2 regions of the Herbaspirillum sp. Her3 genome follow, and region 2 is predicted to be linked to the other one. Evidence: predicted binding sites of a transcription regulator. Region 2 holds the regulator's gene; the other holds the start of a gene.
What was found. The regulator sigma-54, encoded in region 2, starts transcription at its own class of promoters, with help from an activator protein. The targets are predictions, from matches to a motif close to TGGCANGNAANCTGCTTT.

Region 1 (3,407 bases), 2.3 Mb from region 2:
AAGCTGCTGGTCTTCAAGGCGATGATCTGCCACACCAGCACCAGCAGCGCCACACCCAACAGCGGCGGCACCACGCGCATGAAGAGGCCGCCTGCGACGATCTTCTTGCGCAGGCTGCGTGCCCTGGCCGGGACGGCAGCGGGTGCGGCCTGCGCTTCGTTGGCAGCGGCCGCGCGCACCGGCTCGACGGCAGGAACAGATCCGCCATGGCTGTTGCCGGCGGGCTTGGCGTTGTCGCCCATGATGCTTTCCACGACTGCACTCATCGTTTTCCCCTTGCTCGATACACTTCACCGTAATGGCCCCGGCCTGCGGCCACAGCTGCTTACACCTTGATCTTGAAGGACTGCGCGTAGGCCGCCGGATTCTTGCCGTCCCACACGATGCCATCCACCAGTTTCGAACTGCGCATCACCTCCTTGGGCAGCGGCGTCTTGGTCATGGCCGCGGCCTCCTTGTAGAGATCGATCTGGTTGACCGATTTGGCCACGGCCAGGTAATCCGGGTCACTCTTCAACAGGCCCCAGCGGCGATGCTGGGTCATGAACCACATGCCGTCGGAGAGGAAGGGGAAGTTGACCTGGCCTTCTTCATAGAACTTCATGTAGTTGGGATCGTCCCAGGTCTTGCCCAGGCCGTTCTGGTAGCGGCCGAGGATGCGCTGGTCGATCACGTCCTTGCTGGTGTTCACATAGGACTTGTCGGCGATCACTTCAGCCATCTTGTTCTTGTTGACCAGCGAGGCATCGATCCACTTGCTGGCTTCCAGGATGGCGGCCATCATCGCGCGGCAGGTGTTGGGATACTTCTGCACGAATTCGCGCGAGGTGCCCAGCACCTTTTCGGGATGGTCCTTCCAGATGTCCTGGGTGGTGATGGCGGTGATGCCCACGCCATCGACGATGGCGCGATGGCCCCAGGGTTCGCCCACGCAGAAGCCATCCATGTTGCCCACCCGCATGTTGGCCACCATCTGCGGCGGCGGCACGGTGATGACCTTGGCATCCTTCATCGGGTTGATGCCATTGGCGGCCAGCCAGTAATACAGCCACATGGCATGGGTGCCGGTAGGGAAAGTCTGGGCGAAGGTGTATTCGCGCTTGTCGGTCTGCATCAGCTTGTAGAGCGAGGCGCCATCGACGGCCCCCTTGTCGGCCAGCTTTTTGGAGAGTGTGATGGCCTGGCCATTGTGGTTCAGTCCCATCAGCACGGCCATGTCCTTCTTCTGTCCGCCGATGCCCAGCTGCACGCCATAGATCAGGCCATACAGCACGTGGGCCGCATCCAGTTCGCCATTGGTCAGCTTGTCGCGCACGCCGGCCCAGGAGGCTTCCTTGCTGGGGACGATCTTGATGCCGTACTTCTTGTCCAAACCCAGCACCGAGGCCATCACCACCGAGGCGCAATCGGTCAGGGGGATGAAGCCGATTTTCACTTCTTCCTTTTCCGGCTTGTCGGAACCGGCTGCCCAGGCGCCGCCCGGGGCCAGGCCCAGCATGCCGCCACCGGCAGCCAGGGCCGCGCCCTGCATCAGCTTGCGGCGCTTGCCGTCCACTGCCTGCACAGAATCGACCTGCGCGCCCTGTGCGCTGTCGTTGTCCACCAGCACGCCTGCCTTGTCCACCTGACCCTTGGATTCCATAGCCCTGTTCCCCTTGCGTTGCGATTTGTCGAAAGCCCAAACAAAAAAGGCGTGTTCCGACATGGGTGAGCCATATCGGAAGACGCCTTTGTCCTGGACGGCGCGACCGTCGTTGGCCACACCTTCACATTGCTTGCGCACTGCTGCGCTGTGACCATCGTTCAGCAAAGAGCGTGCCAGAACCTGGGTGCTCGCCGCAAAACCGCATGCAGCCTGACCTGGCGGCACATGGTGCGGCCTGACGGCAACGCCCCGACAGCGCGGACGGCGCGATCAAATCGGGCGTGGCCCGCACTTCCGTTGTGCCTTGCACCAAGTTGGCAGTGATCTGTCAGCCAAGGCAGGGGCGCGCGGCCACCTACCCGCGCTTGCAGGATTTTCCTACAGCACATTGCGAGGGGCGCTGATCGTGCGGCGATGAGGGCCGCCCTAAGATGGCCCCAGCTTCACGCATCACCCGGCGCTTCTTGCACCCTGGCGGGCAAGAGCGAACTCAATAAGAAAGGAGAAATCCATGACCCTCGGCACCATCCTGCTCATCGTCCTGATCCTGATCCTCATCGGCGTCATCCCGGCCTGGCCGCACAGCCGTGGCTGGGGCTATGGTCCCAGCGGTATCGCTGGCACCATCGTCATCATCCTGCTGATCCTGCTGCTACTGGGCAAGATATAAGGCGGGGCGGCGGCCGGCCGGTTCATTCCCCGGCTGCCATGCGCCCCTGCCCTGGTCCACTCCCTTCCCTCCCGCAAGCCTGATACCATCCGGTGGCGGACGGGAAAACGGCGCGGCCGGTGCCTGTCACCGGCCGCGCCGTTTGCTTGCGGGCATCCTCACGCTGACGGCTCTTCCTATCTCCGTAACGTGATGAGGCTCCCAACCGATGAACAATAAATTCCTCACTCCTTTCCTGCCGGGCATCCTGGCTGTCGTGTCCCTGCTCGGGGCGGCTACCGTGCATGCGGCCGAGGAGGACGTCAGCAAGGCCGATCCCCAGCGCTGGTACCAGGAAGACAACAGCCCCCGGGCCCGTCTGCGCAACCTGAACCAGGAAACGGCGGCCGCCTATGCCGAGGCGCTGAAGGCCTGCCGCAGCCTGCGCGGCAAGGAGGCCGCTGCCTGCCGCAAGGAAGCAGCACAAGCGCGTGCGGAAGATACGGCACGCGCCGGACGTATCTTCAAGGACTACCAGGCAGCACAGCCAGCTGCGGCAGCGCCTGCCCCCTCATCCAGGCACTCGCACAGGCACGCCAGACAATAAGCGCTCGCATGCACGCGCTGCATGCAACAACGCCGCGACGAGATGACTCGTCGCGGCGTTGTTGATGATCCTGCAGTGGCCCTGCTCAGCGATCGCCGGCGGTTTATCAGTCGACTTAGACTTATAGCGGACTGATGTTCGACTTATTTGCCGACCTGATTGCCGATCACGCCACCCACGGCAGCACCACCCACGGTACCGAGGCCGCTGCCTCCGGTGAGTACGGCACCGCCCACTGCACCGGCGCCTGCGCCGATGGCGGTATTCTTGTCTCGCTGGCTCATGTTGCTGCAGCCGCTCAGTGCCGTGAAGGCACAGATGGCTACGGTGGTCACTGCCAGTGTCTTGATGGTCTTCATGATGACTCCTTCCTCTTTGTCAGATGGGGGAGCGTCCGGCGTTCAGGTCGACGGGCGCATGATCACGCGCGGTGCCTGGGCAGGCGCCTGATTGCGATAGACCGGTGTGCGCGGTGCGGCCTCATGGCCACGCTCGCCTTGCGCATC
Region 2 (3,407 bases):
GCCCACATCCAGCGCATGGATGGCGACCGCATCACCGATGAAGTCAACGGCGAGTTCATTTCCTATGACAGCCGCGCCGAGTTCTATTCGGTCAACAACACCGCCAGCGGCGAGAGCAAGCCCGGCGCAGGCCGCATCACGGCCGTGATCCAGCCCAAGAATCCGCCGCCGGATGGCAGCGCCGTGCCGGCCCAGCCGGCCGCCAAGACCACGCCGGCGCAGCCTGCACCGCGTCGCCAGACCGGAAAGGACCAGTAACGATGACCGCCAGCTCGCTGGTCGTTCGCGGCCTGAAGAAAAGTTATGGCGCGCGCCAGGTGGTGCGCGACGTCTCGATGGAAGTGCGCAGCGGTGAAGTGGTCGGACTGCTCGGCCCCAATGGTGCCGGCAAGACCACCTCGTTCTACATGATCGTGGGCCTGGTGCCTTCCGATGGCGGCGAGATCGCGCTGGACGACACCGCCATTTCACGCATGCCCATCCACAAGCGTGCCACCATGGGCTTGTCCTATCTGCCGCAGGAAGCCTCGGTGTTCCGCAAGCTGACGGTGGAAGACAATATCCGCGCGGTGCTGGAACTGCGCCGTGAAGAAGGCAAGCCGCTCTCGCGCGATGAAGTCGAGGGCCGCCTCAACAACCTGCTGCATGAACTGCAGATCGAGAAGCTGCGCGAGAGCCAGGCCTTGTCGCTCTCCGGCGGTGAGCGCCGCCGCGTGGAAATCGCCCGCGCACTGGCCACCGATCCGCGCTTCGTGCTGCTCGATGAACCCTTTGCCGGTATCGACCCGATTGCCGTGATCGAGATTCAGCGCATCGTGCGCTTCCTGAAGGAACGCGGCATCGGCGTGCTCATCACCGACCACAACGTGCGCGAGACGCTGGGCATCTGCGACCGCGCCTACATCATCAACCAGGGCACGGTGCTGGCCAGCGGCAGTCCGGAAGAGATCATCGCCAACGAATCGGTGCGCCGCGTGTATCTGGGCGAACACTTCCGCATGTAAGCAGGTCAACCTACTGACGCAACGACAGGCAGTGCAACCAGCGGACCACGCCGCTTCCAGAAAGACAGATGAAACAGTCTCTCCAGTTACGTACCTCGCAGCACCTCGCATTGACGCCGCAACTGCAGCAGTCGATCAGACTGTTGCAGCTGTCGACGCTGGAACTGCACCAGGAACTGGAACAGATCCTCTCGGACAATCCCTTGCTGGAGCGCCTCGACGATGCGCTCGACAATTCGGTGCGCCTGCTGGCCGATGGCGCCGTCTCCAGCTCTCCCTCCAGCGGCGTGGCGGATACCTCGGGCGAAGGCAGCGCCGAACCGGCGCCGGCCGCCGCCGATGGCGATTCCAGTTTTGACTACCAGGACAACAATCCCGACAACGGCGTCACCGGTGACGCCGACTGGAGCTTCGACGACGTGGCCCGCAGCGGCAAGTCGCCCGACGACGACGACGCCCGCCCGCAACTCGAAGCCCATGAACTGACCCTGCGCGAGCACCTGCTGGAACAGATCCGCGTGACCGCACGCACCCAGCGCGACCGCGCCCTGCTGGAGCTGCTCACCGATGCGCTCGACGAGAGCGGCTATCTCGAAGAGCCCCTGGAAGACATCCTCGCGCGCCTGCCCGAAGAACTGGGCATCGACATGGAAGAGCTGTCGATTTCCCTGAAGCTGCTGCAGAGCCTGGACCCGGCCGGCGTCGGTGCGCGCAGTGCCGGTGAATGCCTGGCCCTGCAGATCCGGCGCCTGCCCAAGATCCCCTTCGTCACGCGCAAGCTGGCGCTGCGCATCGTGGAAGATTACCTGCCGCTGTTCGCCCAGCGCGACTTCAACAAGATCAAGAAAGCCCTCGATTGCGATGACGAAGACCTGCGCGAAGCCCAGGCCGTGATCCGCCAGTGCCGTCCGCATCCGGGCGCCGATTTCGCGCGCGATGCCTCGGACTATGTGGTGCCGGACGTGATTGTCAAACAAACAAAGAACGGCTGGCAGGTCATGCTCAACCATGAGGTCATGCCCAAGCTGCGTGTCAATGCGATGTATGCCAGTGCGCTGAAGCAGGCCAAGGGGGAGGGATCGCTGTCGTCGCAGCTGCAGGAAGCCAAGTGGCTCATCAAGAATATGCGGCAGCGTTTCGACACGATTTTGCGAGTCGCACAGGCTATTGTGGAGCGTCAAAGAAACTTCTTTTCACATGGGGCAGTGGCCATGCGACCCCTTGTGCTGCGTGAAATTGCTGATACACTGGGTCTACACGAGAGCACCATCTCTCGCGTGACAACTCAAAAATACATGCTCACGCCGCACGGCATGTTTGAGTTGAAGTACTTCTTCGGTAGCCACGTCGCGACTGAAACCGGAGGCGAAGCCTCCTCCACCGCGATACGGGCGCTGATCAAACAGTTGATAGGAGCCGAGAACCCGCAGACCCCATTATCCGATAGCAAGATTGCGGATATGCTGGCAGAACAAGGCATGGTGGTCGCGCGACGCACAGTCGCCAAATACCGCGAAGTGTTGAAGATTCCGCCGGTCAATCTCCGCAAGTCCCTCTGAGTTTTTCCTCAGTTTTTCTGCAGTACCGTTGCTGTGTTCCGGCAAGCATCTCGCTGATGCCCATGCCATCCGACACGAAGACCGTGCCCGTGGTACAGCTGCAGCAAGGATAGCTTGAACGAACCTCCAGTGACTTCACGATAGGAGTCTTGTATGAATCTGACCATCAGTGGACACCACCTCGAACTGACCCCCGCCATCCGGGAATACGTGCAAAGCAAGCTCTCGCGTATCAAGCGCCATTTCGACAACGTGATCGACGTCAGCGTGATCCTGAGCGTAGATAAACTCACAGAAAAGGAAAAGCGCCAAAAAGCGGAAATCAACGTCCACATCAAGGGGAAGGATCTACATGCAGAAAGCATTGCGCACGACCTCTATGCTGCCATTGACACGCTGATCGACAAGCTCGATCGCCAGGTCATCAAGCACAAGGACAAGTTGCAGGAACATCACTCCATGGCCAAGCGCCTGCCGGATGAAGCGCCGGCCGATGCGGTGGCCGGAGCGGCATAAGCCAAGGACACCATCGGCAAGCTGCCTCGCAGCCCACAGGGCTGCTGAGAACGCCAGCCGAATCTCATGAGGAAGGGGCGCGCAAGCGCCCTTTTTCATTGGTCGCGCTGTCAAGCGGCGACGCCTGTGGAAAAGATATAAAAGATAATCGCAGGCAACTTTTCCACAGCCACTGCCCCCCTGCAGCGAGCACTGATCCGCTGCCCCGCTTGAAGGCTTCTGCTGGCATCCTCATATCAGATCTCAGCGCTTGCATATCATATAAATTATTTCCTTTATGCAATTTTCCGCCGCATTGCGCAGACTGCCGGCGCGCAGTCGTTTTCAA

Region 1: a site for sigma-54 is predicted at 1,804-1,821, ahead of ACVC5H_RS19940 (CmpA/NrtA family ABC transporter substrate-binding protein). Genes of this name have one in related genera too.

Annotation. Positions count from the first base shown of each region.
Region 1 covers NZ_CM176328.1:4,368,575-4,371,981, forward strand. Annotated here, with positions in the region: gene ntrB (nitrate ABC transporter permease) at 1-266, opposite strand, end outside; gene ACVC5H_RS19940 (CmpA/NrtA family ABC transporter substrate-binding protein) at 326-1,642, opposite strand; gene ACVC5H_RS19945 (DUF3309 family protein) at 2,157-2,315, shown strand; gene ACVC5H_RS19950 (hypothetical protein) at 2,524-2,901, shown strand; gene osmB (osmotically-inducible lipoprotein OsmB) at 3,045-3,260, opposite strand; gene ACVC5H_RS19960 (hypothetical protein) at 3,303-3,407, opposite strand, start outside.
Region 2 covers NZ_CM176328.1:1,109,780-1,113,186, reverse strand. Annotated here, with positions in the region: gene lptA (lipopolysaccharide transport periplasmic protein LptA) at 1-258, shown strand, start outside; gene lptB (LPS export ABC transporter ATP-binding protein) at 261-1,004, shown strand; gene ACVC5H_RS05100 (RNA polymerase factor sigma-54) at 1,073-2,563, shown strand; gene hpf (ribosome hibernation-promoting factor, HPF/YfiA family) at 2,717-3,079, shown strand.